2 regions of the Stenotrophomonas sp. ZAC14D1_NAIMI4_1 genome follow, and region 1 is predicted to be linked to the other one. Evidence: riboswitches for the same ligand, from Rfam matches in the RefSeq annotation. Region 1 holds a riboswitch; the other holds the start of a gene.
The links. A riboswitch is a leader RNA that binds a small molecule or an ion and turns the genes downstream of it on or off. The one in region 1 is predicted to bind glycine.
Positions count from the first base shown of each region.

Region 2: it holds a riboswitch for glycine, as region 1 does, so the genes downstream of both, gcvP (aminomethyl-transferring glycine dehydrogenase) here and C1927_RS18850 (trimeric intracellular cation channel family protein) in region 1, are expected to answer to the same signal.

Region 1 is NZ_CP026001.1:4,126,445-4,140,878, reverse strand. It holds gene C1927_RS18885 (DUF2875 family protein) at 1-950, shown strand, start outside; gene C1927_RS18880 (hypothetical protein) at 1,137-1,472, shown strand; gene C1927_RS21850 (PAAR domain-containing protein) at 1,540-1,809, shown strand; gene C1927_RS18870 (3-deoxy-7-phosphoheptulonate synthase) at 2,061-3,134, shown strand; gene C1927_RS18865 (efflux RND transporter permease subunit) at 3,329-6,388, opposite strand; gene C1927_RS18860 (multidrug efflux RND transporter permease subunit) at 6,385-9,462, opposite strand; gene C1927_RS18855 (MdtA/MuxA family multidrug efflux RND transporter periplasmic adaptor subunit) at 9,459-10,643, opposite strand; gene C1927_RS18850 (trimeric intracellular cation channel family protein) at 10,952-11,569, opposite strand; glycine riboswitch at 11,654-11,757, opposite strand; glycine riboswitch at 11,771-11,860, opposite strand; gene C1927_RS18845 (GIY-YIG nuclease family protein) at 11,901-12,176, shown strand; gene C1927_RS18840 (hypothetical protein) at 12,252-12,662, shown strand; gene C1927_RS18835 (nuclear transport factor 2 family protein) at 12,735-13,166, shown strand; gene C1927_RS18830 (DUF2004 domain-containing protein) at 13,199-13,519, opposite strand; gene C1927_RS18825 (NAD(P)/FAD-dependent oxidoreductase) at 13,587-14,434, opposite strand, start outside.
Region 2 is NZ_CP026001.1:3,380,758-3,395,191, reverse strand. It holds gene C1927_RS15670 (methyl-accepting chemotaxis protein) at 1-417, shown strand, start outside; gene C1927_RS15665 (hypothetical protein) at 516-1,310, shown strand; gene C1927_RS15660 (alpha/beta hydrolase) at 1,307-2,011, shown strand; partial or broken gene C1927_RS15655 (hypothetical protein) at 2,027-2,212, opposite strand; gene C1927_RS15650 (catalase) at 2,236-4,218, opposite strand; gene C1927_RS15645 (AraC family transcriptional regulator) at 4,453-5,175, shown strand; gene C1927_RS15640 (amino acid permease) at 5,257-6,618, shown strand; gene C1927_RS15635 (VOC family protein) at 6,722-7,132, shown strand; gene gcvP (aminomethyl-transferring glycine dehydrogenase) at 7,191-10,058, opposite strand; glycine riboswitch at 10,121-10,223, opposite strand; gene C1927_RS15625 (multidrug effflux MFS transporter) at 10,532-11,758, shown strand; gene C1927_RS15620 (siderophore-interacting protein) at 11,899-12,792, shown strand; gene C1927_RS15615 (hypothetical protein) at 12,873-13,265, shown strand; gene C1927_RS15610 (M2 family metallopeptidase) at 13,367-14,434, opposite strand, start outside.

The sequences.
Region 1 (14,434 bases):
CCGTGCTTGCCACTCGTGACGGAGAGGCCATGCGCAGCCGCTATCGGGTGCGCGGCACCCCGGGGCTCGCCGACGGCTACTACGTCCCCTCAGTCATCGACACCACCGCAGTACTCACCCTCGCGCGCAGCGATCGGGTGGACCGCTATCTGCGCCCCTATGCGCCCACCTATCGCGAGAACAACCAGGACACGCGATTTGATCTGAGTAAGTTGTGGTTCCACTACTTCGAGGCCGAGCGGCGCGTCGGGGAGGAGTACGAGGCCCGGCAACGTGCACGTGGCGTTCAGGATCCCTGGTTCCCCGGCACCCTCCCCACCGAAGAGTGGCAGGCAACCCTTCCCGAACTCTGGAAGCACACCAACAACGTCGGCCCCGGCAACTTCACGCAGACGCCCTGGCTGCCAGTGCGCTGGCCGCAGCATCAGATCGACGAGTTCGACCGCATGCCGCGACTGGGGCATCTGCATCGGCCGATCAAGGTGGTGCTGCACGATGCCGAGGGCAAGCCGCTGAAGCCTGCCCTGCAGGCCCTGGCGCTGGCCGAGGGCTGGAAACAGGCGCTGGCAACGTTGCCCGAAGGTCATGCCCCCGTGCGTGTTTTCCACGACAGCCACGACGGTACCGCACTGGGTATTGCCTTGAATGCGGCCCTGCATTCCTTGAACACAGACGGGCATGGCCTGGAATTGAACAACGTGGACGAGGGTTACGACATCGGCCGCCGCATCGGCAACGTGGGCATTACCAGCCCTGTGGTGCAGATCGGCCTGGGCGCCATTGCCAGCTACCACGAAGCCGGCGTAAGTGCCGTGGTCTACGCCGGTGCGGATGGCAGCGCGACGATCCAGATGGTGCGGCCGCCCAGTGACGGGGAAAAGGCGCGTAACGATGCCCAGCATCGAACGGCTGATCCCTTCATGTGGCGGGTGCCAGGTGGGGGCAGCTGACCAATGTTGAGATTTCGAAGCTGCCATAGGCAGTGCTCGTCGACCCCGTAGCGCGTGTGCACGGTCACCCTGCAGCTCCAAGCGCCTTGCGCATAGCCGTTTACCTGAAATTAGCTCGTTTGCTACTCGGTACCGGTGTGATCTGTATCAGTCCATCGCCATATCAGAAATCAATAATCGAATGCCATGAAAGAAGCAGAATCCCGCAGTGACGTATCCGCTTGGTACCGGTTTGGATTGTTCATGTCCGGAGTTTTCCTTTGTACCGTGTACGCGGCGCTGTTCTGGTTCCGCTCGCTCAGGCTTAGTGGAATGGAGGCGCTCGCCGTTGCTGGCGTTGTCATGTGGGTGGTCGGCGTGGGAACAATAGCGTCCACCATCCTGATGTGGTTGTACGCCATCAAACAGAAGCCGTGGCAACGTGGCAGGAGGTCATTCTGGTTCACGCTTCAGCTGGTTCTGATTCTTGGCCCGTGGTCTCTGATCGGCATATTCACGCTGATCTTCCTGGCGGAGGCTTGAGCCCGATGATGCACCCAGATTCCAGCGGGTCTGGACCAGCACAGCACCCTATACGAGTTGACCTGAAATGAAATCGCCTGTCTGTCTGGGTGACGCCACCAGCAGCGGTGGCGAAGTGGTGGACTGCCAGTGCGACGGCACGCACAGGGGCAATGGCCATCCCATCGCTGTGGTGGGGGATCACGCCACCTGCCCGTTGCATGGGGGCACCTTCCCATTTGTTGAAGGCGACCCGGCGCGCCTCATGGGAGGCAAGCCCATCGTGCTGGAAGGGCATCGCCTTGCCTGCGGCTGCCACGCCATCGCTGCGGCAGCGCTGCGCATCGGCGTGGACTGAGCTGCCTGAACAGCTCCCGCAGTTGCCGATGAAACATTTTGCACTGCGCAAAAGCTGTGCTATCAATACACCCCATGAACGCCGTCCACGCCAACTTTTATTGGTATTACTTTCCGAAGCCCCAGGCGGAGGAAGGACTGCGTTCACCCTGAAGAAACCTTCAGACGCATTCCCGAAAGCCGCCAGCGAACCTGGCGGCTTTTTTCATGTCGCCACGCTGGGGACCCCCAACGTTCCGGAGAACCCCCGCAATGCCCCCGCACACCGACGACCTGCGTATCCGCACCATCGAACCGCTGACACCGCCCGCCCAGCTGCTGGCGATGCTTCCCTGCGACGATGAAGCCTCCGACACCGTCAGCGCCTCGCGCGCGGCCCTGCACGAGATCCTGCATGGCCGTGACGACCGCTTGGCGGTGGTGGTGGGCCCGTGCTCGATCCACGACCCGCACGCGGCCATCGAATACGCCCAGCGCCTGAAGCCCCTGCGCGATGCGCTGGCCGGCGAACTGGAAATCGTCATGCGCGTGTACTTCGAAAAGCCGCGCACCACGGTGGGCTGGAAGGGCCTGATCAACGATCCGGACCTGGATGGCAGCTTCAAGATCGACAAGGGCCTGCGCATTGCCCGCGGCCTGCTGCGTGATATCAACAAGCTGGGCCTGCCGGCCGGCGTCGAGTTCCTCGATGTGATCTCGCCGCAGTACATCGCTGATCTGGTTGCCTGGGGCGCCATCGGTGCGCGCACCACTGAAAGCCAGGTGCATCGCGAACTCGCTTCGGGCTTGTCCTGCCCGGTCGGCTTCAAGAACGGCACCGACGGCAACGTGAAGATTGCCGCCGATGCCGTGGGCGCAGCATCGAACCCGCATCACTTCCTGTCGGTCACCAAGCAGGGCGGCACCGCCATCGTGTCGACCACCGGCAACCCGGATTGCCATGTGATCCTGCGTGGCGGCAAGCAGCCGAACTACGACGCAGCCAGCGTCGGCGAGGCCTGCCAGGCACTGGCCAAGGCCAAGCTGCCGACGCGCCTGATGATCGATGCCAGCCACGCCAACAGCCTCAAGAACCCCGAAAACCAGCCGAAAGTGATCGAGGACATCGCCACCCAGCTGGAAGACGGCGAACAGCGCATCGTGGGCGTGATGGTGGAAAGCCATCTGGTCGGTGGCCGCCAGGAGCTGGTGGAAGGCCAGCCGCTGGTCTACGGCCAGAGCATCACCGATGGCTGCATTGATTGGGACACCACCGTGCAGGTGCTGGAGCGCTTGGCTGCTGCCGTGCGCGCCCGTCGTGAAGTGAAGGTGTCCGAAGCCGCTTGAGTGCGGCACGTGTGTGGATGGCGGCCAGCGCCTGCGGGGGTGCGGCCGCGATCAGGGTCGGTCGGAGTTGGAGACCGACCCGTCCGCACCGGCGATGCGCCTGGCGCTGCGTAAGTACGACAGCGCCAGGTACATCGCCGGGGTGGAGTGAACCGTATATCCACGCCATGCGTGGATGATTGCCCCGCCCGCACTCACCGCTTCGCCCGCACCCTCGCCAACGCCAGGTACATCGCCGGCGTCGTGTACAGCGTCAACCATTGGCTGACCAGCAACCCGCCCACAATCGCGATGCCCAGCGGCTGCCGCAGCTCCCAGCCCTCGCCATTGGCGAGCATCAGCGGCAGGGTGCCCAGCAGCGCCGCCAGCGAAGTCATCAGGATCGGCCGCAGGCGAAGCCGCGCCGCGTCCATCACCGCGTCGTGCGCGCTCAGGCCACGCCGTTCGCCGGCCAGAGCGAAATCCACCAGCAGGATGGTGTTCTTCATCACCACGCCCACCAGCAGGAACAACCCCAGCAGGGCGATCAGGTTCAGTTCGTTGCCGAACACCCACAGTGCCAGCAGCGCGCCGATGCCGGCCGAGGGCAGGGTGGACAGGATCACCAGCGGCTGCAGGAAGCTCTCGTACAGGATGCCCAGCACAAGGTAGACCGCCAGCGTGGCGCCCAGCACCAGCCACAGCTGGCGCGCGCGCAGGCTGTCCAGGCCACCGGCTTCACCAGACAGCTTGGCCTGCACGGTGCGCGGCAGCATCAGCTTCGCCATGGCGGTGTTGATGGCCTGCGTGGCCTGTTCCAGGCCCACGCCCGGTGCCAGTGCGAATTCAATCCAGATCGAGGCGAACTGTTCGCTGTGGTAGATGCGGTCCGGCGCCATGCCGTAGCGCCAGCTGGCGATGGTGGACAGCGGTATGCGCTGGCCGCTGCCATCCACCACCTGCAGGCGCGCCAGCGTGCCCGGGTCCTGGGTGTGCCTCGGGTCCAGTTCCATCACCACGCGGTACTGGTTGAGGCTGTCGTAGAGGGTGGCGACCTGGCGCTGGCTGAAGGAGTTGTTGAGCATGCTGGCCACCGTGCGCAGATCCACGCCGTGGCGTGCGGCGGCTTCGCGGTCGATGTCCAGCACCACCTGGCGCATGCCGGCCTCGCCCTGCGCTTCCACGTCCACCAGCTCGGGCAGGGCGCGCAGCGCGGCGCCCACCTTCGGTGCCCACTCGCGCAGCGGCGCCATGTCCGCCGACAGCAGCTGGAACTCGTACTGGCCGCTGCTGCCGCCGCCTTCCAGACGGATGTCCTGGTCCACCCACAGGTACAGGTTGCCGCCGGGCAGCTTGGGCAGGCGCGCGCGCAGGCGGTCGATCACCTCCTGGCTGGACACCTTGCGCTCGGCCAGCGGCTTCATCTTGATCATGATGAAGGCGTTGTTGACGCCGTTGCTGCCACCGATATAGCCGATGATGTCCTCGATGGCCGGGTCGGACAGCAGCAGCTTGCGGTACGCATCGATCTTCGGCTGCATGGCCTGGAAGGAGAGCCCGTCATCGCCGCGCGCGAAGCCGCGCAGCTGTGCCGTGTCCTGCTTGGGCACCACACCCTTGGGCACCTGCTGGAACAGCCAGGCGTTGAGCGCGATGACCGCAACGAACACCAGCAGCGGCCAGCGCAGGTGGCGCAGGCTGGCCTGCAGCGTGCGCAGGTATGCCGCACGCACGCGCTCGAACAGCGCGTTGCTGCCACGTTGCCAGCGCGAGGCATGCTGCGTGTCATCGACGAACAGGCGCGCACACAGCATCGGCACCAGGCTGAGCGCAACCACCACCGACACGCTCATCGCCGCCACCAGGGTGAGCGAGAATTCGCGGAACAGGCGCTCGACGAAGTCATCCAGAAACAGGATGGAGACGAACACCACGGCCAGTGCGACGTTCATCGACAGCAGCGTGGCACCCACTTCGGCCGCGCCGCGTACCGCAGCCTGCCAGCGGTCGGCGCCGAGCTCCCGATGGCGCGCGATGTTCTCCAGCACCACGATGGCATCGTCCACCACCAGCACGGCGGCCACGATCAAGGCCATCAGCGAAAGCGTGTTGAGCGAAAAGCCCATCAACGCGACCAGCGCCAGCGTGCCGAACAGCACCACCGGAATGGCCACGCTGGGCACCAGCGCGGCGCGCCAGTGGCCAAGGAAGGCCAGCACCACCAGCACCACCAGGGCGATGGCCAGCACCAGGGTCAGCTCGGCTTCGTGCAGGGTCGCGCGGATGACCGGCGAGCGGTCCATGACCAGGCGCATGTCGACGTTGGACGGCAGCAGCGCGTGCAGCTGCGGCAGCTGCGCCTGGATGGCATCGACGGTGGCGATGATGTTCGCGCCGGGCTGGCGGCTGACGATCAGCAGCACCGCCGGGCGTTCGTTGTGGAAGCCGCTGGCATAGCGGTCTTCCACCCCATCGGCCACCACCGCTACATCGCCGAGGCGCAGCGTGCGGTCGTCGCTCACCTTCACTGCCAGCTCGCGATACTGCGCGGCCTGGCGCAGCTGCAGCGGTGCCTCCAGCTGCCAATGCTGGCGATCATCGCCCACCGCACCCAGCGGCCGCACTGCGTTGGCGCGTTCGATCACCTCGGCCACGTCTTCCAGTGCCAGGCCAGCATGGTTGAGCGCGTTCGGGTCCAGCGATACGCGCACCGCCGGCAGGGCACTGCCGCCCACCTGCACTTCGCCCACGCCCGGCACCTGCGAAAGCTTCTGCGCCAGTACGGTGGAGGCCAGGTCGTACAACTGGCCCGGCGGCAGCGTGTCCGAGGTCAGTGCCAGCGCCAGGATCGGCGCCTGCGAGGGATTCACCTTGCGGTACTGCGGCATGCCCGGCATGCCACTGGGCAGCTGCCCGCGTGCGAGGTTGATCGCCGCCTGCACTTCGCGCGCGGCTTCGTCGATGTCGCGGCCGAGCACGAACTTCAGCTCCACCGAGGTCTGCCCCTGGGTGCTGGCCGAATCGATGCGCGAGATGCCGGGCAGGCTGCCGAGGGCGCGTTCCAGCGGCGTGGCCACGGTGGCGGCCATGGATTCGGGCGAGGCGCCGGGCAGGCTGGCGCTGACTTCGATGGCCGGGTAATCCACCTGCGGCAGCGGGGCCACCGGCAGCAGCCGCAGCGCCAGCAGGCCGGCCAGTACCAGCGCCACCGCCAGCAGGATCGTCGCCACCGGTCGCTGCACGCAGGCCTGGGCCAGGCGTGCGATGGGGCTCATGCGCGCGCCTCTTCAGGCGTTGCAAGGGTGGCCGAGCGCCGGCGCTGCAGGCGGTCAAAGGCCAGGTAGATGACCGGCGTGGTGAACAGGGTCAGCACCTGGCTGACCAGCAGGCCGCCGACCATCACCCAGCCGAGCGGCTGCCGCAGTTCCGCGCCCGAGCCACTGGCCAGCATCAGCGGTACCGCGCCGAACAGCGCGGCCAGCGTGGTCATCAGGATGGGACGGAAGCGCAGCAGGGCCGCCTGGTGGATCGCCTCGCGCGGCGTCATGCCACGCGTGCGCTGCGCGTCCAGCGCGAAGTCGATCATCATGATCGCGTTCTTCTTCACCAGGCCGATCAGCAGCACGATGCCGATCACGGCGATCAGGTCCAGGCTGCGCCCGCTCACCCACAGTGCCGCCAGCGCGCCCACCGTGGCCGAGGGCAGCGTGGACAGGATGGTGATCGGGTGCACGAAGCTTTCATAGAGCACGCCCAGCACGATGTACATCACCACCACCGCGGCCAGGATCAGCCACAGCGTGGACGACAGCGAACTGCTGAATGCCGCCGCCGCGCCCTGCAGGCGCAGTTCGACGCTGTCGGGCAACGCAACCTGCGCGCGCGCCGCTTCCACGGCCGCGGTGGCTTCGCCCAGTGATGCGCCCGGTGCCAGGTTGAACGAGATCGTGGCCGCCGGGAACTGGCCGACGTGGTTGCGCAGCAGTGCGGCCGGCCCCAGTTCCACCCGCGCCACGGCGCCCAGCGGCACGGCCTGCCCGGTGCTGTTGCGCACGCGCAGGCCACTGATGGCATCGGGCCCGGGCTGGCGTGACGGATCGGCTTCCAGCACCACGCGGTACTGGCTGGCCTGGGTGAAGATGGTGGAAATCTGCCGCTGCCCGTAGGCGTCGTACAGTGCGTCGGCCACCGCTTCCACGCTGACGCCCAGGCGCGCGGCCGCATCGCGGTCGATGTTCACCCGTGCCTGCCGTCCCTGCATCTGCAGGTCGCTGGCCACATCGCGCAGGGCCGGCTGCTGGCGCAGGGCCTGCAGCAGCTTCGGCGTCCAGGTTTCCAGCGTCTGCTGTTCCGGCGTGGTCAGGGTGAACTGGTACTGGTTGCGGCTGATGCGGTCTTCGATGCCCAGCTCCTGCACCGGCTGCAGGTACAGGGTGATGCCGGGGATCTTCGACACGCGCTGCTGCAGGCGCTCCATCACCACGGCGGCGCCGTCGCGGCCGCCATGCGGCTTCAGCTCGATCAGCAGGCGGCCGGTGTTGAGCGTGGCGTTGTTGCCGTCCACGCCGATGTAGGACGACACGCTGGCCACCGCCTCGTCTGCTTCGATGGCTGCAGCCAGCGCCTGCTGGCGCTCGCGCATGGCCTGGAACGAGATGGCCTGCGGTGCTTCGCTGATGCCCTGCACCAGGCCGGCATCCTGCACCGGGAAGAAGCCCTTGGGCACGGCGAAGTACAGCGCCACGGTCAGCGCCAGCGTGGCGACGGTGGCCAGCAGCATCAGCGGCTGGCGCTGCAGCACCCACTGCAGCTGGCGGTCGTAGACGGCGATGATGCGGTCGAACACATCCGGCGCGTGCGCGGTCTTCGCATGCGGCTTGAGGAACCGCGCGCACAGCATCGGCGTCAGGGTGAGCGACACCAGCAGCGAGATACCGATGGCTACCGCCAGCGTCACCGCGAACTCATGGAACAGCGCGCCCACCAGGTCGGCCATGAACAGCAGCGGGATCAGCACCGCGATCAGCGAGACGGTCAGCGAGACCAGGGTGAAGCCGATCTCGGCCGCACCCTTCAGCGCGGCTTCGCGTGGGCTTTCGCCTTCTTCCAGGTGGCGGGCGATGTTTTCCAGCATCACGATGGCATCGTCCACGACGAAGCCGGTGGCGATGGTCAGCGCCATCAGCGTGAGGTTGTTGAGCGAATAGCCGGCCAGCAGCATCACCGCAAACGTGCCGATGAGCGACAGCGGCACCGCGACGCTGGGAATGAGCGTGGCCGGCAGGTTGCGCAGGAACACCCAGGTGACCAGCACCACCAGGCCGATGGCCAGCACCAGTTCCTTCTGCACGCCGCGCACGGAGGCGCGGATCGATTCGGTGCGGTCGCTCAGCACGTTCATCTGCACGCCGGCCGGCAGCGTGGCCTGCAGCTGCGGCAGCAGTGTACGCACCTGTTCGACCACGGCGATCACGTTCGCGCCGGGCTGGCGCTGGATGTTCACCAGCACCGCCGGCGTGGTGCCGCTCCAGGCGGCCAGCTGGCGGTTCTCGGCGCCATCGGTGATGGTGGCCACGTCGCCCAGCCGCAGCGGCGCGCCTTCGCGCCAGGCCAGCACCAGGGCGCGGTACTCCTCCACGCTGCGCATCTGGTCATTGGCATCGAGCATCACCGCGCGGATCGGGCCGTCGAAACTGCCCTTGGGCAGGTTGACGTTGGCTGCGGCGATCGCGGTACGGATGTGGTCCATGCCCAGGTTGTTGGCAGCCAGTGCAGCGGGATTCACCTGGATGCGAACGGCAGGGCGCTGGCCACCAGCCAGGCTGACCAGGCCGACGCCGGGCAACTGCGCCAGGCGCTGCGCGATGCGGGTATCCACCAGGTCGTGCACCTGCGGCAGCGCAAGCGCCTGCGAGGTCACCGCCAGGGTGAGGATGGGCGTGTCGGCCGGATTGACCTTGCGGTACACCGGCGGCACCGGCAGATCGCCGGGCAGGAAGCTGCCGGCCGCGTTGATCGCCGCCTGCACGTCCTGCTCGGCCACGCCCAGCGACACGTCCAGGCCGAACTGCAGGGTGATGACCGAGGCACCCCCGGAGCTGGTGGAGGACAGCTGCTTGAGGCCGGGAATCTGGCCGAGCTGGCGTTCCAGCGGCGCGGTGATCGTGCGCGTGGTCAGTTCCGGGCTGGCGCCGGGGTACAGCGTGGTGATCTGGATGATCGGGTAATCGACCTGCGGCAGCGCGGCCACCGGCAGCAGGCGGTAGGCCAGCACGCCCGACAGCAGCAGCGCCACCATCAGCAGGGTGGTGGCGACCGGGCGCAGGATGAACGGGCGCGACAGGTTCATGCGCCGGCCTTGGCCGCCTTCGCCGTGGCAGCGGGTTCGGCCACGATTTCCACTGCGGTGCCATCTTCCAGGCCGTCGATGCCTTCGATCACCACCTGGTCGCCGGCCTGCAGGCCGGAGCGCACGGCGACGCGGCCATCATCGGCCGGCCCCAGCACCACGGTGCGGCGCTGCGCTTTGTTGTCCTTATCGACGATGTGCACGTAGTTGCCCTGGCTGCCGAACTGCACGGCCGCGTCGGGAATCAGCAGCGCCGGGTGTTCGCCCAGCTGCAGGCGCACGTTGACGAACTGGTTGGGGAACAGGGCCAGGCCCGCGTTGTCGAACTGCGCGCGCAGCTTGAGCGTGCCGGTCGCCGTGTCGATGCGGTTGTCGACGCTGGACAGGGTGCCCTGTGCAAGCGCCTTGCTTTCGCCGCGGTCCCAGGCTTCCACCGGCAGGCCGGCCTGCGCCTGCACGGCATCGAGCAGGGCCGGCAGTTCGGGTTCGGGCACGGTGAACAGCACGCTGATCGGCGCGGTCTGCGCCAGGGTCACCAGGCCTTCGGTATCGCTGGCGTGCACCAGGTTGCCGACATCCAGCCGGCGCAGGCCGACGCGGCCACTGACCGGCGCAGTGATGCGGGTGTACTGCAGCTGCAGCCTTGCCTCATCCACCGAGGCCTGGTCGCTGATGCGGCGGCCCTGCAGCTGCCGCACCTTGCTCTGTTGGTCGCTCAGTTCCTGCCCGGACACGTAGTTCTGTTTCTGCAGTTCGCGGTAGCGCTGCAACTGGCGTTCGGCGTTCTCAAGTTCGGCCAGGTTCTGCTGCTGGGTGCCCTGCGCCTGCGCCAGCTTCACTTCATACGGGCGCGGGTCGATCTGTGCGAGCAGGTCGCCGGCCTTCACCTGCTGGCCTTCCTGGAAATGCAGGCGCAGCAGTTCGCCATCCACGCGGCTGCGCACCACCACGCTGTGCAGCGGGGTGACCGTGCCGACGGCCTTCAGGCGCAGCTGCAGCGGTTCGGCGCTGGCCCGGGCCACGCGCACCGGCACGGTCTTGCCCGGGCCTGCGGCGACGGTCGACTCGGTGCGCGGCCACGCCCACCAGGCCACCAGGCCGGCGACGATGACGGCGGCGGCGATCACCCACGCGCGGCGGGAACGGGGCGGGGTGCTACGGGACGGCTCAACAGCGGACATGGGGCATCCTGCGCCCTGCGCACGCGCAGGGACATGTACGCCCGGTCGCGCATCATGCGCAGCGGGCAACGGGGGAGGGGAGTGTCTGGCGGGACCGCGACGCGGTGTGGCTGGATGCCGCCGCGCGAGCGACGGGGCGTCAATGGTAGCCAATCAGACCGACGAATGCCGCATGACCAAGGTCATGCCCGACCGCTCTTGTAGAGTCGAGCTTGCTCGACTGCCGTAGTCAGGAGCCGTCGAGCAAGCTCGACGCTACGAACAGCGCATGGTCATCGGTAGCGCCGGGCCACGCCCGGCGGACGCACTCAATGCACTTCGTCGTGGTACACGAACTTGGGCATTTCCCAGCGGTAATGGATCGCCAGCAGGCGCAGCGCGAAGCCACCGCCCAGGCAGCACAGGATGGCCGTCGCATCGGCCACGCCCCAGCGCAGCAGCAACAGGTACACCGCGCCGGTCAGCAGCGAAATGATCGCGTACAGCTCCTTCTGGAAGATCAGCGGCACCTCGTTGCAGAGGATGTCGCGCAGCACGCCGCCGAAGGCACCGGTGAGCATGCCGGCGATCAGCACGATGGGCATGGCATGGCCGGCCTCGCGCGCGATCGAGCAGCCGATCAGGGTGAAGGCGATCAGCCCCAGACCATCGAGCACCAGGAAGGTGCGGCGGAAATGGTGCATCCAGCGCGCGACCCAGGTGGCGATCAGCGCTGCGCATACGGTGAAGCCCAGGTACTCGGGGTGCTTCACCCAGCCCAGCGGATAGTGGCCGAGCAGGATGTCGCGCAGCGAACCGCCGCCAAGGGCGGTGACGCAGGCGATCATGACCACGCCGAACAGGTCCATGCGGCGCCGGCCGGCGGACAGCGCGCCGGTCATGGCTTCGGCGGAAATGGCAACGAGATAGATGATGGACAGCAGCATGGGACAGGCTCCGGGCGCGGTGGGGCCGGCCATGCGCGTATACCGCCACTGCCTGCGCAATGACGGGATGACGATGACCGGTGCCGCTCCCGCTGTCCTTTTGCCTGAGAGTTCAGCGGCGTACGCCGCGTGCCCCTTCGGCGGATCGTCCCGGGCGTGCCCGGTGACCTCTCTCCAGCTCGGCGAGTCGAATGCATGGTTGGTGGGATTCCAGCCCACCGGCCTGAGCGATCATGGGAGCCTGCGCCTTCGGCGGGCGCCAGCGTGGCGCCTCTCTCCTGCATTCGGGCGCCAGTATATCCGCTGCAGTGCAGCACGGCATAATCCGGGCATGGCCCCGTCCCTTCGCCCTTGGTTCCTGTATCTGCTTGAATGCCGGGACGGCAGCTATTACGCCGGCATCAGCACCGATGTGGAGGCGCGTTTCGCCGCCCACCAGGCCGGCAAGGGCGCGCGCTACACCCGGGCCCGGCCGCCGCTGCGCGTGCTGGCCGTGCGTGAGTACCCGGACCGCGCGGCCGCCTCCCGCGCCGAGTGGCAGCTCAAGCAGCAGCCACGCGAACGCAAGCTGGCCTGGCTGCAGGCCCCGGCCGAGGCCGTCCCGTAGATCCACGCCATGCGCGGATGGGGCACATCCGGCCATGCCATGATCGCCACAGCCATCGACACAGGAAGCGGTTCGATGAAACCCCGCTGGATGTTGCTGTTGACCCTCGGTACCGCCCTGCCGGCCTGCGCCCAGACCCCGCCACCGCTGCAGCACGGGCAGATCGGCAGCGCCGCAGAGCTGGCCGCGCAGCGTGGCCCGGCCACGCCCGAGCCCATCCACCTGCGCCGCGACCGGGTGCCGCCTGATCTGGTCGACCTGATTCCGCTGGCCGAAAAATGGGGCATCGGCGATGACCTGCTGCGCGAGGAGATGCAGGCGCGTGCGACCGCAGCGGAGAAACAGGCAATGGGCGATGCGTTGAAGGATCGCCATGCGCGCATCACCGCCTGGCTCGGCAGCTTCCCGCAGGGCCAGCCGATGTCCGACGAAGCCGCCGCGTTCATGTACATGCAGATGGGCGCCGATGAAATGGGCTTGATGTAGATCCACGCCATGCGTGGATGACGCCCTCCAGCCCGTGCCATGATCACCCCGCGCCCAGCGCTGGAGACCCCGATGCCCACGCTTGCCCTGCTGCTCGCTGTTGCCGGTGCGACAAGCCCGGCCGCCGACCCGGCCACCCTTGCGGCCATCGAGGCCACCTGCCATGACTATGTCGATGGCCAGCTGGAGGCCGACCCGCAGCGCGTTGCGCGGTCCCTGCACCCGGACCTGGCCAAGCGCGCGGTGCTGGGCGATACGCCCGACGAGCGCCTGGGCCTGCGCCGCATGTCGAAGGACGAACTGGTGGCACTGACGAAGCAGGGTGCGTTGAAGACCCCAAAGGAGCAATGGGACCGCCGCTGCACGGTGCTGGATGTCACCGGCAACGCGGCCTCGGTGCGGCTGGAAACCCCGTGGTTCGTCGACTACTTCCACATGGGCCGTTTCGACCAGCGCTGGGTCATCGTCAATGCGCTGTGGTATCCCAAGCCGAAGGCGAAGTAGATCCACGCCATGCGTGGATCTCGTCGCCGCGCTCAGCTCTCCATCGAAACGCCAAGCACTTCGCCGTCCTCATCGAGTTCGACACTCAGCACATACTGCGAGACGTCGCCCGGCAGCTCGAAATCGACGTGCACCGAACCCTCGTCTTCCCACGGCTCGCGCGGCTGCAGCAGGCCCAGCACCGCGTCGGCCGCCGGCGTGGCGGTGCCCAGTTGCGCGTTCCAGTAATCGGCTTCGATCTCGTCCAGATGATGCTGGACGAACAGGTCGACGCTGTCCTCGCCTTCTTCGGTACCCAGCAACTGTTCAAGGGCGGAGCGTGCGCGTTTCTGCTGGGCGGTGGGGGTGGTCATGGCATTCCTTTGGGTAGTGATTGGGCGGGGGCTCGGCTCTACAACTTCATCCACGCATGGCGTGGATCTACCTCGGCCGTCGGTCTTCCTGGTCATCGCCGAAGATGATGCGCGCGCTGCGCTGGTAGCTCCAGTACGCCACCGCCCAGTTCAGCAGCACCACGACGCGGTTGCGGAAGCCGATGAGGAAGAACACGTGCGCGGCCAGCCAGAACCACCAGGCGAGGATGCCCGACAGCTGCAGCTTGCCCAGGTGCACGATGGCGGCCATGCGGCCGATGGTGGCCAGGTTGCCGTAGTCGGCGTACTTGAACGGCCCCGGTGCCGGCTTGCCATGCAGGCGCGCGCGGATGGCATCGGCCACGTACTTGCCCATCTGCTTGGCGGCGGGCGCCACGCCGGGCACGGGCTTGCCGTTGGCCTGGTTCACCGCGGCCAGGTCGCCGGCCACGAACAGTTCGGGGTGGCCGGGCAGGGTCAGGTCAGGCTGCACCAGCACGCGGCCGGCGCGGTCCAGCGGCACGTCCAGCGTGCGCGCCAGCGGCGAAGCGGCCACGCCTGCGGCCCAGACCACGGTGCGTGCGGGCACGAACTGCTCGCCCAGCGTGAAGCCCTGGCTGTCGATGTCGCTCACCGGGGTGCCGGTCAGCACTTCCACGCCCAGCTTTTCCAGCTGCCGGCGGGCCTTCAGCGAAAGCACCTCGGGGAAGGAGGACAGCACCCGCGGGCCGGCCTCGACCAGGCGCACCTTGGCGCTGGCCGGGTCGATGTGGCGGAATTCATTGCGCAGGGTGTGGCGGGCGATCTCGGCCAGCGTGCCGGCCAGTTCGACGCCGGTGGGGCCGCCGCCGACCACCGCGAAACTCAGCCAGGCGGCCTTCTTCGCCGGGTCCGGTTCGGCCTCGGCACGTTCGA
Region 2 (14,434 bases), 750 kb from region 1:
CGTGGCTTCGCCGTGGTCGCCAGCGAAGTGCGCACCCTGGCGCAGCGCGCCGGCGTCGCTGCCAAGGAGATCAAGGAGCTGATCGAGGATGCTGCCGCCAAGGTGCAGAGCGGCCTGGCCGTAACCGTACAGTCCGAGGCGGCGATCGCCCGCCTGGCCCACGCCAGTTCGCGCACCAACCAGCTGATGAGCGACATCGCTGCGGCCAGCAAGGAACAGGCGGCCGGCATCGAGCAGGTCAACCAGGTGGTGGTGCAGATGGACCAGGTGACCCAGCAGAACGCGGCCCTGGTGGAAGAAGCCACCGCGGCCAGCCGCGCGCTGGAAGAGCAGGCCAACGCACTGACCACCTCGGTGTCGGTGTTCCAGATCGAGCAGGGCAGCCCGGCCCGCGCCGTGGTGGCGCGCGCGGCCTGACCGCTCCGCCGGTAGAGTCGAGCTTGCTCGACTCTACCGCGCGGCCCCTTTTTCGGCGATGCTCGCTGGGGTGCTCGCTTGGAGCCGGGGGAGGAGGCATGGACAGCAACGAAACCGAAGGCGCCTACGGCGACGTGCCACGGATGCAGGGCATGGCTGCGCCCGACATGCCTTCGCCCGAGGTGCCGACCGACTGGTCGATGCTGCCGCTGGCCCGTGGGGATGATGATTCGGCGGTGATGCAGGCGCTGCGCCGCATGCGCCGCGAGCCGGCGCTGCTGGTGACCGTGGCCTACCTGCTGGTCTCGCTGCTGGGCCTGTGGTGCAGCTTCTGGTTCTACCGCGGCTTCAAGCTGTCGATCCTGGATTACCTGCAGCCCAGCGATTTCCTGGTGGCCGGCATCCGCGATCCGGCGTACGTGCTGCTGCTGGCCGCAGGCGTGCTGCTGGTCCTGGTGGTGAGCTGGCCGGAAACGCTGCGCATGCGCAATGCCGCCAAGCTGGAACAGCTGCGCGCGCGCAACTGGGCCTGGCGGGCAGTGCTGGCGCGCTCGGCACTGACCAGCTGGGAGGGCGTCGGCCTGCGTCCGCTGACAGCGATGACCCTGGCCGTGGCCGCCTTCATGGCGCTTGGCGCGGCGAACTACGTGACCGTGCGCGGTGAGCAGATCCGCAACGCGGGCAGCGGCGAAGTGATCCGCCTGCAGTTGAATGGTGATCGCGCGCCATTGCCGGGCACTGCGCGCCTGCTGGGTTCCAGCAGCGCGTTCCTGTTTGTCTGGTGGCCGCAACAGCGGCGTGCCGAGGCGATTCCGATCGCGGCGGTGCGCACGCTGCAGGCCGTTACCGTGGCGGCGCCTGCGCCGGCCGCCGCGCCCGGGCCCGGCAGTTGAACCCGCCGCTGCGCCCCCGTGTGCTGATGCTGCCCGGCCTGGACGGTGGCGTGGGCATGTCGGGCGCGTTCCTGGAGGCCTTGCGTGCACACGGGCTGGAGGCGGAGGCGCTGTCGCTGCCCGTGCACGGGGCACAGGATTATCCGACCCTGGCGGCATGGCTGCAGCCGCAGCTTCCCCGGCAGCCATGGGTGCTGCTGGCCGAATCGTTTGCCGGTCCGTTGGCGGTACAGATTGCTGCGCAGGCGCCCGCCGGCCTGCGTGGGCTGGTGCTCAGCACCACCTTCGCGCGACGGCCGGTGCCGGTGCCCGCCGCGAGCGCTGTGGCGCTGTCCGCGGCATGGCCGTTGCCGCCGCTGCCGGTGATGGCGCGGGTGCTGCTGGGGCAGTGGCGAACACCGCAGAACGTGCAGGCATTGCGCCAGGCCTTGGCCGAAGTACCCAGCCGCGTGCTGCGGCAACGCGCCGCCAGCACCCTGCGCGTGGACGTGCGTGCGCTGCTGCCGCGTATCGCAGTTCCGACGCTGTACCTGCAGGCGCGGCAGGACCGGCTGCTGTGGCCGCCCAGCGTGTCCGAGCTGCAGGCCCAGCTGCCGGAGGCACGTCACGTCGCGCTGCAGGGGCCGCACCTGCTGCTGCAGGCACGGCCCGAACAGGCGGCCGAAGTGGTGGCGCGCTGGGTGAACGGGCTGCCTGGCTGAGGTTCAGCTGTCGGCGGCCTTCTTTGTTGCCTTGCGCCCGCTGCCGCTGCGCTTGCCACCGCCATCCTGCTTGTTGACGGTGGCCCACGCGATGCGTTCGGCCGTACTCTCACTGGCGCCGCGCGCGCGTTCGCTTTCCTCGATGTGCTCGGCCTGGCGCTTCTGTTTGTCGGTGTAGGCAGATTTCTCACCACGGGGCATGTCGCTTCTCCGGTAGGGAACGATCAGGCCAGCAGGCGCAGCTTGGGTTCGCGCGCCCACTGGCGGGTGGCCGCGGCAGCGAGGAAGCCCTTGGCGTCCTCGGCTTCCACGGTGCCGGCATCGTTGCCCACGCGGGCGGCCTTCAACAGCGCCTGGCCACCGGCATCGCTGGCAATGGCCTTCAGGTGTGCCCACGCATGGCTGACGAATTCGACGGCAGCGGCTTCCTTGGCCAGCGCCTTGGCCCCGTCCGCACTGAGCACCACGGCCACGGCATCGAACACCGCCGAGGGCGTGCCCGCCAACTGGCCATCGGCAGCCTGGCGCTTGCCGTCGCTGAGGGTGGCGCCACCCACTTTCGGCGCCACCAGTTTCACTTCGGCACCGGCCTTCTGCGCGGCCTTGCGCAGGCTGGCGATCAGCCCCGCATCGGAGCCCTCATCGAACAGGATGCCGATGCAGCGCCCCTGCAACGTGTCTTTCGTGCGGCCGATGATGCGTACCTCGGGAACGGCGGGCATGTCCTGTGCGGGCGTTGCGGTCGGCGCGGCATCGGGCAGGTCGGCCAGGGCCAGGCCATCGGCTACGCGCTTGGCCAATGTCTCGTCGATGTTGCGCAGGTGGCTGACGGTACGCACGCGCACCTTCAGCGTTTCCACCTTGGACAGCTCGAACACCAGCGCCGAGGCGAGATGCGCCTGCTCCGGCTTTTCCAGGCTGCGGAAGAACGCGCGCGCCTGGCTGTAGTGGTCGGCGAAGCTCGCCGCACGCGTGCGTCCCTTGCGGCCATCATCGGCGGTTGCATGGCTGCGGAACCCGGCAGCGGTTTCGCGCGGGCTGTCGTCCTCCAGCGAGCTGGGGTCGTAGGCCACACGGCCCTTCGGCACCTGCATCTGCATGTGTCCATCGCGCTGGTGGTTGGCGAAGGGGCATTTGGGCGCATTGACCGGAATCTGGTGGAAGTTCGGCCCACCCAGGCGGATCAGCTGCGTGTCCAGGTAGGAGAACAGGCGGCCCTGCAGCAGCGGATCGTTGCTGAAATCGATGCCGGGCGGCACGTTGGCCGGGCAGAACGCCACCTGCTCGGTTTCGGCGAAGAAATTGTCCGGCCAGCGGTCCAGCACCATGCGCCCGATCACCTTCAGCGGCACCAGCGATTCGGGAATGATCTTGGTCGGGTCGAGGTGGTCGAACGGGAACGCCTCAGCCTCTTCTTCGGTGAACAGCTGCACCGCCAGTTCCCATTCGGGGAAGTCGCCGCGCTGGATCGCCTCGAACAGGTCGCGGCGATGGAAGTCGTTGTCGGCGGCCTGCAGTTTCAGCGCTTCATCCCACACGGTGGACTGGATGCCCAGCTTCGGTCGCCAGTGGAACTTGACGAACGTGGAGTCGCCGTCCTCATTCAACAGGCGGAAGCTGTGGACGCCGAAGCCTTCGATCATGCGCAGCGAACGCGGGATGCCACGGTCGCTCATCGCCCACATGATCATGTGCATCGATTCGGGCATCAGCGAGATGAAATCCCAGAACGTGTCATGCGCGCTGGCGGCCTGCGGGAACGCGCGGTCCGGCTCCATCTTCACCGCATGCACGAGATCGGGAAACTTCATCGCATCCTGGATGAAGAACACCGGGATGTTGTTGCCGACCAGGTCCCAGTTGCCTTCCGGCGTGTAGAACTTGACCGCGAAGCCCCGCACGTCGCGCGGAGTGTCGACCGAACCGGCACCGCCGGCCACGGTGGAGAAGCGGGTGAACACCGGCGTCTTCGTGCCCACTTCGGTGAGCACGCGGGCGCGGGTGTACTTCGCCAGCGAACGGGTCAGTTCGAAATAACCATGGGCGGCGCTGCCGCGCGCATGCACGATGCGTTCGGGAATGCGCTCGTGGTCGAAGTGGGTGATCTTCTCGCGGAGGATGAAATCCTCCAGCAGGGTGGGTCCGCGCGGGCCCTCGCGCAGCGAGTTCTGGTTGTCGGCCACCGGAATGCCCTGCGCGGTGGTCATCGCCGGATGCGTGCCGCCGGCCTGCAGGTGCAGTTCGTCACCGTCGCCGCGCTGCTGGGCCTGGGACTTCTGGGACGGGGCGGGTGCGCGCTTGCCGGTCGGCTTGCTGGCGGCCATCGGGGGGGTCTCCGGGATACGAGGGGGGCAGGCCATGACAGTCGCCCCCGGGCCGTTAACCCACGGTCCGCCGCGGGTGAACGTACAGGCAAAAGCGGGCTCGGGTATGCTTGCTGCATGCGAGTCGAGCCCACCGACATCGAAGCCCTGTTCGACGCCATTCCGGACGTGCTGTTCTTCATGAAGGACCGCCAGGGCCGCTACACCCACGTCAACCAGACCATGCTGCGGCGGCTGGGCCTGCGTGCGCGCAAGGATGTCATCGGCCGCACCGCTGCAGAGATCTACCCGACCGGCCTGAGCGCGGATTACGTGGACCAGGACGCACGCGTGCTGTCCGGTGAAGTGATCGAGAACCTGATGGAGCTGCACCTGTTCGCCAACCGCGAACCGGGCTGGTGCCTGACCTGCAAGCGGCCGCTGCTGGTGGATGGCAGCATCGAGGGGCTGATCGGCATCTCCCGCGACCTGGGCCAGAAGGACAGCCTGGGCACCCAGTACGAGCAGCTGCGCCTGGCCCTGGCCCACCTCAACGCGCACTACGCCGAGAACGTGCGCATGCAGACGCTGCTGGACATCACCGGTTTCTCGCTGTCCAAGCTGGAGCGCAGCTTCCGCAAGGTGTTCCAGATGACCCCGCAGCAGGTGCTGACCCGGCTGCGCATCCAGATGGCCATGCACCTGCTGCACGGTGACGACAGCATCGCCTGCATCGGCCAGGCCTGCGGTTTCAGCGACCAGAGTGCGTTCACCCGCAAATTCAAGGCTGAAACCGGTTTCTCGCCGCGTGCCTATCGGGCCCGTATCGGGGGCAATGTCGGCGAGGCCCTGCTGTCCTGAGCGGTCTGCTGCACTGTGCCTATCCCCGTGGGTGGGGGACAATGTAAGGTGACGCCCCTGTAGCCGCCGCCAGTCCCGCCGATGCCCGCCAGCCCCGTTACGCCTTCCCGCCTTGGCCATTCGCTCAAGCCGCGCCAGTTGATCATGATGGGCCTGGGCAGCGCGATCGGCGCCGGCCTGTTCCTCGGTTCCGGCGTGGGCGTGCAGGCGGCCGGCCCGGCCGTGCTGGTGTCCTACCTGGTGGCCGGCGCGCTGGTGATCATCGTGATGAATGCCCTGGGCGAAATGGCCGCGGCCAAGCCGACCAGTGGCGCGTTCTCGGTGTATGCGGCCGATGCCATGGGCGCCACCGCCGGTGCCACCGTGGGCTGGTTGTGGTGGGTGCAGCTGGTCATCGTCATCGCCGCCGAGGCGGTGGGTGCGGCCGGCCTGCTGGCCACGGTCTGGCCGGTGATACCGGTCCCGATGGCGGCGCTGGCCTTCATGCTGTTCTTCACTGCGATCAACCTGCTCGGGGTGAAGAACTTCGGCGAGTTCGAATTCTGGTTCGCCATCCTCAAGGTGGCCGCCATCCTCGCCTTCATCGCCATCGGCATCGCCCTGCTGATGGGCTGGCTGCCGCAGGTGGCCTCGCCGGGGTTGAGCAACTTCACCCAGCACGGCGGCTTCGCGCCGAAGGGCCTGGCCGGCATCGGCGCGGCGCTGCTGGTGGTGGTGTTCGCCTTTGGCGGCACCGAGATCGTGGCGGTGGCCGCCGCCGAAACCGAAGACCCCGAGCGCAGCATCGCCCGTGCCATCCGTACCGTGGCCTGGCGCATCCTGGTGTTCTACATCGGCTCGCTCAGCGTGATCATCGCCGTGGTGCCGTGGACCAGCGAGTCGCTGAAGTCGCCGTTTGCCGCCGTGCTTGCGGTCGCCAACATTCCGGGCGCGGCCACGGCCATCACCCTGATCGCGGTGATCGCGCTGCTGTCGGCGCTCAATGCCAACCTCTACGGTGCCTCGCGCATGATGTATTCGCTGGCGCAGCGCCGCGAAGCCCCCGCCGTGCTGGGCTGGACCGACCCGCGCCAGGTGCCGGTCATCGCCGTGCTGGCCAGCGTGCTGTTCGGCTTCGCCGCCACCATCATGGAGCTGCTGTTCCCGGACAAGGTGCTGCCGGTGCTGCTCAACATCGTCGGCTCCACCTGCCTGCTGGTGTGGACGCTGTCGCTGGTTTCGCAGCTGGTGCTGCGCCGTCGTGCCGATCGCCAGGGCACCCGCCTGCCGTTCCGCATGGCCGGCTTCCCGTGGCTGACGGTGTGCGCGCTGGGCATCCTGGCGCTGATCTTCGGCCTGCTGCTGAGCGAGGCGCATACGCGCCTGCAGTTCCTGTCGATGGTGGCGCTGACTGCGGCCATCGCCGCCGGCAGTGCCATTGCGCGGCGCATGCGGGAAGCCTGATCGGGGCTGCCGGCCAGCGGCCGGCACTACCACGGCGGCTGCACATCCGCCGTGCCATCCTGATCGCGTGGGCCGTCACCGGCCCGTCGAACAGGAGTACCGCATGCTGCGCAGTCGCCCGTTCCTGATGTTCACCGGCCAGGCCGAGGCCGCCATGGCCCTGTACGCCGACGCCTTCGCCGATTTCCGCCTGCTGGCCCTGCAGCACCACCCCGAAGGTGCCGGCGCCGGCGTGCCCGGCCAGGTGCGCCAGGCCATCTTCCTGCTGGGTGGCACCCACTACCTGTGCTTCGACAGCCTGGACGTGCACGACTTCACGTTCAGTCCCTCGATCTCGCTGTTCGTCGAATGCGCGGGCAGCGAGCAGTTCGAGCGCGCGGCGCGGGTGCTGGGCGAGGGCGGGCACTGGCTGATGCCGGTGGGGGACTACGATTTCAGCAACCGCTACGGCTGGGTGCAGGACCGCTACGGCGTGTCGTGGCAGTTGAGCCTGGGGCAGATGCCGGACCCGTGAGGCACAACGAAAACGGCCCGCTTGCGCGGGCCGTTCCGTTTACCGATCCATCGGGAATTTACGCCTCGACTTCGTCGTCCTTGTAGGCATCGACCGGGATGCAGGCGCACATCACGTTCTTGTCGCCGTACACGTTGTCGACGCGGGCCACCGGCGGCCAGTACTTCTGCAGCTTCAGGCTGGGCAGCGGGAAGGCTGCCAGCTCACGCGGGTAGGCGTGGGTCCACTCGCTGGCGGTCACCGCCGTCGCGGTATGCGGGGCGTTCTTCAGCGGGTTGTCCTCGCGGTCCAGGCGGCCGTCTTCGATCGCGCGGATTTCCTCGCGGATCTGGATCATCGCGTCGATGAAACGGTCCAGCTCGTGCAGCGATTCGCTCTCGGTCGGCTCGACCATCAGCGTGCCGGCCACCGGGAAGCTCAGGGTCGGGGCATGGAAGCCGAAGTCGATCAGGCGCTTGGCCACGTCTTCGGCGCCGATGCCGCTGGTCTTCTCCAGCGGGCGCACGTCGAGGATGCACTCGTGCGCCACCAGGCCGTTGCGGCCGGTGTACAGGGTCTTGAAGTGCGGAGCCAGGCGCTTGGCGATGTAGTTGGCGTTGAGCTGCGCGACCTGGGTGGCCTTGCGCAGGCCTTCGCTGCCCATCATGGCGATGTACATCCAGCTGATCGGCAGGATCGAGGCGCTGCCGAAGCTGGCCGCGCTGACCATGCCGACCGGGCCGTTGTCACCCAGCTTGCCCGGCAGGAACGGGGCCAGGTGTTCCTTCACCGCACACGGGCCAACGCCCGGGCCGCCGCCGCCGTGCGGGATGCAGAAGGTCTTGTGCAGGTTCAGGTGGGAAACGTCCGAACCCCACTTGCCCGGCTTGGCCACGCCGACCAGGGCGTTCATGTTGGCGCCGTCGGTGTACACCTGGCCGCCGTGCTGGTGGATGATCTCGCAGATCTCGACCACTTCTTCCTCGAACACGCCGTGCGTGGAGGGGTAGGTGATCATGATCGCGGCCAGGCGGCTGCTGTACTTCTCGGCGTTGATGCGGATGTCTTCGACATCGACGTTGCCGTTGGCATCGGTCTTGGTCACCACGACCTTCATGCCGCACATCTGCGCCGAGGCCGGGTTGGTGCCGTGCGCCGAATCCGGAATCAGGCAGATGTCACGATGATCTTCGCCGCGCGAGCGGTGGTAGGCGCGGATCGCCAGCAGGCCGGCGTACTCGCCCTGCGCGCCGGAGTTCGGCTGCAGGCTGACCGCGTCGTAGCCGGTGCACTCGACCAGCATCGCTTCCAGCGAGTCGATCAGTTCCTTGTAGCCCAGCGCCTGGTCGGCCGGCACCAGCGGATGGATCTGCGAGAACTCCGGCCAGGTCACCGGGATCATTTCGGCGGTGGCGTTGAGCTTCATGGTGCACGAGCCCAGCGGGATCATCGTGCGGTCCATCGCCAGGTCCTTGTCGGCCAGCGAACGCAGGTAGCGCAGCAGTTCGTGCTCGCTGTGGTGGGTGTTGAACACGGGGTGGGTCAGGAATTCCGACTGGCGCAGCAGGGCCGCCGGCAGTGCGTCGGCGGTGCTGGCATCCAGTGCGTCCACGTCGGCCTGCGCACCGAACACGGCGGCCAGGGCGACGATGTCGGCGCGGGTCGCGGTCTCGTCCAGGCTGATGCCGACCGAGTCGCTGTCGATCGCGCGCAGGTTGTAACCGGCGGCGCGGGCCTTGGCGTGGACCTCATCGGCATGCACGCCGGTGATGTGCAGGGTGTCGAAGAAATCGCCACCCACCTGCACGCCGGCATTGCGCAGCGATGCAGCCAGGATCGAGGCCAGGCGGTGGGTACGACGGGCGATGCGGGCCAGGCCTTCCGGGCCGTGGTAGACGGCGTACATCGAGGCCATCACCGCCAGCAGCACCTGCGCGGTGCAGATGTTGGAGGTGGCCTTCTCGCGGCGGATGTGCTGCTCGCGGGTCTGCAGGGTCAGGCGGTAGGCCGGCTTGCCTTCGGCATCGATGGAGACACCGATCAGGCGGCCCGGCATCGAGCGCTTGTAGGCATCACGGCAGGCCATGAACGCGGCGTGCGGGCCGCCGAAACCGAACGGCACGCCGAAACGCTGGCTGTTGCCGACCACGATGTCCGCGCCCCATTCGCCGGGGGCGGCCAGCAGGGTCAGGGCCAGCAGGTCGGTGGCCACGGCCACCAGGCCGCCGCGCGCGTGCACGGCATCGACCAGTGCCTTGTAGTCGCCCACCTGGCCGAAGGTGTCCGGGTACTGCAGCAGCAGGCCGAAGGCCTCCGCTTCCAGCGCTTCGGCCGGGGTGCCCACGCGCAGCACGATGCCCATGGGCTCGGCGCGGGTGCGCAGCAGTTCCAGCGTCTGCGGGTGCACGGCGTCGTGCACGAAGAAGGTGTCCGACTTCGACTTGGCCGAACGCTTGGCCAGGGTCATCGCTTCAGCGGCGGCGGTGGCTTCGTCCAGCAGCGAGGCGTTGGCGATCTCCATGCCGGTCAGGTCGGCACACAGGGTCTGGAAGTTGATCAGCGCTTCCATGCGGCCCTGCGAGATTTCCGCCTGGTACGGGGTGTAGGCGGTGTACCAGGCCGGGTTTTCCAGGATGTTGCGCAGGATCACGTTCGGCGTGTGGGTACCGTAGTAGCCCTGGCCGATGAAGCTGCGCAGCACGGTGTTCTTGTCGGCAATGGCACGGATCTTCGCCAGCGCCTGCACTTCGGTCATCGATTCCGGCAGTGCCAGCGGTGCGGGCGACTTGATCCTGGCCGGCACGATGGCATCGGTCATCGCGTCCAGCGTGGCGTGGCCGAGGACATCGAGCATCTGCGCTACCTCGGCATCGTTGGGGCCGATGTGGCGCTCGACGAACGCGGAATGATGCTCAAGCTCACGCAGGGAGGGGGTGTTCTGGGACATGGCGAAGGATCCGTCAGGAAAGGGCACACGCACGGGCACAAGCCGCCGGTTGGCGGTCTGCGGGGCGCCCCTCTGTCCTTTTGCCTGAGAGTTTAAAAGCGCGGCTGGCCGCTGCTTCGTGCCCCTTCGGCGCCGGATCGAACCGGTCTCTCCAGAGTTCTGTTACGGGTGGTATCGGGCCTGAGCGATTACGGGCGTTGCGCCTTCGGCAGCGGTGTTCCGCTTCTCCCACCATGTTGCCCCCTGATTATAGCGGGTTGCCGCCGCTGAACACGGGCCCGGAACCGGGGCAGCGCGCCTGCGCGCCTGAATGGCCGATGGCCCGGCCATGCGTTTCGTGCAGTGGTCGATGGCATCGGCCGCAATCCGGGCCTATCATGGCCGGACTCTCGTATTCATCTGGCGCCGTCCCTGCTGCAGGGGATCGGCGCCCGCCGTGCGTGCCGCGCATGGCCCTGCCGGACGCTTTGCCGATGACCCCCGCTGTTGCCCCTTCCACCCGACGCATGGCCCTGCTGCTCGCAGGCCTGGCCATGTTCGGCCCGTTCTCGATCGACACCATCTTCCCGGCCTTCCCGCAGCTGGCCCAGCGCTTGGCGGTGGATGAGGTGGCGGTGCAGCAGACCATCAGCGTCTACCTGCTGTTCTACGCGTTGATGAGCCTGGCGCACGGACCGCTGTCCGATGCCTGGGGCCGCAAGCGGGTGATTCTCGGCGGCCTGGTGGTGTTCATCGGCGCCTCGGTCGGCTGCGCGCTGTCCACCGACCTGAGCACCCTGCTGGTGTTCCGCGCGCTGCAGGGCCTGTCGGCCGGCGTGGGCATGATCGTCGGCCGCGCGGTCATCCGCGATCTGTACCACGGCCACGATGCGCAGCGGCTGATGAGCCAGGTATCGATGCTGTTCGGCATCGCCCCGGCCATCGCGCCGATCATCGGTGGCTGGATCCTGCTCAGTGGCGCCGGCTGGCCGCTGATCTTCTGGTTCCTGGTGGTGTTCTCACTGCTGCTGCTGGTCTGCACGGCCCGCTTCATGCCGGAGACCCACCCGGTGGCGGCTCGCGTGCCGCTGTCGCCGCGTGGCCTGCTGCGTGACTACGTGCGCATCGGCTTCAACCCGCGTTTCCTGCGCCTGGCGCTGGCCGGCAGCATCAACTTCGGCGGCATCTTCCTGTACATCGCCTCGGCGCCGGTGTTCGTCATGCAGCACCTGCACCTGGGTGAAGGTGGCTTCGCCTGGTTGTTCATTCCCACCATCGGCGGCATGACCACCGGTTCGTTCCTGTCCGGGCGCATGGCCGGGCGCACCACGCCCACCCGCCAGGTCGCCATCGGTTTCACCCTGTGCGCGGTGTCGGTGCTGCTCAACGTCGGCTATGTGTCCCTGGCACCGCAGTTCGTGCTGCCGTGGGCGGTGCTGCCGATCTTCCTGGGCGGCATGGGCATGGCGCTGATCTTCCCGATCCTGGCGCTGGCGGTGCTGGACATGTACCCGCACCAGCGCGGCCTGGCCTCCTCGCTGCAGGCGTTCATCCAGCTGATGATCAGCACCGTGGTGGCCGGCCTGGTGTCGCCGCTGCTGAGCGGCAGCCCGCTGCACCTGGCCCTGGGCCAGGCCGCCTTCTTCGCGGGCGGCTTCGCGTTCTGGTACTGGGAACACCGCCGCGAGCGCGCAGTGCAGGCAGTGGCCACCGGCCTTTGAGCAGCGCGCAGGGGCAGGGCGGCGCAAGCGTCCCCCGGCCCCTTGCGCCGCTGCAGCGGCGAGCTAGGCTGGGTGTTCCAGCCAGCCACTGCACGGGTGCATGACGGCCAGCCGATCCGAAGCCGTCGCGAGGTACCCCCATGGCTGCGCAGCAGACCTACCGCCTGTTCGAGGTGGCGCTGAAGGAGCGCCGCGTCCTTTCCCCCTCCCTGCACCGCCTGGTGTTCACCGGCGCCGACGTGGCGCGGATGAAGACCGAGGGCCCGGATCAGCGGATCAAGGTGTTTTTCCCCTTGCCCGGCCAGGACGCCCCGGACGTGCCCAGCGGCGAGGACTGGTACGCCCGCTACCGCGCCCTGGCCGACGACCAGCGCCCGCCGATGCGCACCTACACCCTTCGCCAGCTGCGCGCCGCGCAGGGCGAGGTCGACGTCGATTTCGTCCTGCACGGTGAAACCGGGCCGGCCTCGCGCTGGGCCACGCATGCCCGGCCCGGTGACCGCGTGGTGCTGCTGGCCCCGGATGCCGAGTGCGCCGAGAGCAGCGAAGGCTGGGAATGGAAGCCGCCGGCCGGGGTCGGCCAGGTGCTGCTGGTGGCTGACGAGACGGCGCTGCCGGCGGTGGCCGGCATCCTCGAGGAACTGGCCGCCCAGGTAGATCCGCCGCGCGTGCTGGCCCTGCTGGAAGTGGCGGGCGAGGGCGGTGCCATCGCCTTGAAGGCGCCGCCCACTGCCGAACTGGTATGGCTGCCGCGCGGCCAGGCCGCTTACGGCCAGGCGCTTGTGCAGGCCGTGCAGGCACGGTTGGCCGCCTCGTCGGTGGTTGCCGGGGAAGCGCTGGACGAGATCGACGTGGACGCACAGATCCTGTGGGAGCAGTCCGACGCGGGCGTGGCCGGGCCGTTCTACGCCTGGATGGCCGGCGAGGCCGGGGCCGTGATGGCGATCCGCCGCCACCTGGTCCGAGACTGCGGGCTGGACCGCCGTGCGCTGACGTTCATGGGTTACTGGCGGCAGGGCCGGGTGCTGGACTGAGCAGGCGGGGCCGGCGCCCGTGAAGCGGCGTCATGGCCGGGGTGCGTTATCCTTGCGCCCCCTCGTCGCGGTACCGCCCCATGTCCACCACCTCCAAGACCCGTCGCGACCAGCGCCGCCGCCAGGAAGAAAAGGCTGCCAACAAGGCCGCTGCCCAGGCCTCGCCTGTCGAGCCGCATGCCGAACTGCGCGATGCGCAGCGCACGCTGCTGGCTGGCGTCGTGCGCCGCGATGGCGAATGGGTGCTGGGCATGGATGGCCGCATCGCCGGCCACAGCGAGAGTGCCGCGCAGGTGCTCGCGCTGATCATGCAGGCCGGTGAACTGCACGAGCGCAAGGGCACGCCGGTGCGCCTGGTGTATTCCGATGCGCTGCGCGATGCCGCGCAGGCCGAGGCCAAGGAGAAGGGCCAGACCTTCGAGGAATACAAGGCCGAACTGGCCGCCGCAATGGCGGCGAAGAAAAACAACTGACCTGCAGTTGCGGTAGTGCCGGCCGCTGGCCGGCAACCCATTGCCGGCCAGCGGCCGGCACTACCAGAAAGGGGCGGATCCTTGCGGACCCGCCCCTTCTTTCATTTCGCCGCCGGTGCCGCGCTGGCCTGCCAGCCGCACATCTGGCCCTGGTTCTGCTGCTTCAGCCAGTCGTTGACCGGGCTGAAGTACTCGATCATCGGGCCGGCATCGAGCTTGTCGCTGCCGGTCAGCTCCTTCAGCGTGGCCTGCCACGGCTGGCTGGCACCCTTGCTCAGCATCGCCCAATACTTCTGGCCGGCTTCCTTGTTGCCGTAGAAGGTGCACTCATGCAGCGGGCCCTTGTAGCCAGCCGCATCGCACAGGCCCTTGTAGAACTGGAACTGCAGGATGCGCGCCAGGAAGTAGCGGGTGTACGGCGTGTTGCCCGGCACGTGGTACTTGGCGCCCGGATCGAAGAACTCTTCGCCACGGGTGCTGGCCGGGGCCACGCCCTGGTACTTGGCCTTCAGGTCCCACCAGGCCTTGTTGTAGTTGTCGGCGGTGATCGAGCCATCGAACACGCCCCAGCGCCAGCGGTCGATCATCAGCCCGAACGGCAGGAACGACACGCCCGACAGCGCCATGCGCATCTGGTTGTTGATGACCGCTTCGCGGCTTTCGGTCGGCGCGTCGACCAGGCCGATCGAGCTGAGGTACTTCGGCGTCATCGCCAGCACGATGGTGTCGCCGATCGCTTCATGGAAGCCATCGTTGGCACCGCCCTGGAACAGCGGCGGCAGCGGGTTGTAGGCCAGGTCGTAATAGATGTGGCCCAGCTCGTGGTAGATGGTGGTGAAGTTCTCTTCGTTCGGCTTGATGCACATCTTGGTGCGCACGTCGCCTTCCATGTTCATGTCCCAGGCACTGGCGTGGCAGACCACGTCGCGGTCATCGGGCTTGATGAACTGGGTGCGTTCCCAGTACGTCTGCGGCAGCGAGGGCATGCCCAGCGACACGTAGAAATCCTGCGCGCGCTCGGTCATCTGCTTGGCAGTGCGCAGTTCGGCCTCGCGCTGCGCCTTGTACTGCGCCGCCACGTTGGCATCCTTGCCGGCCTTGGCCAGCGCCGCGCTCAGGTTGGCCTGGTACTGCTTTTCCAGCGCTGCGGTGATGTCCAGGCTGCCGGC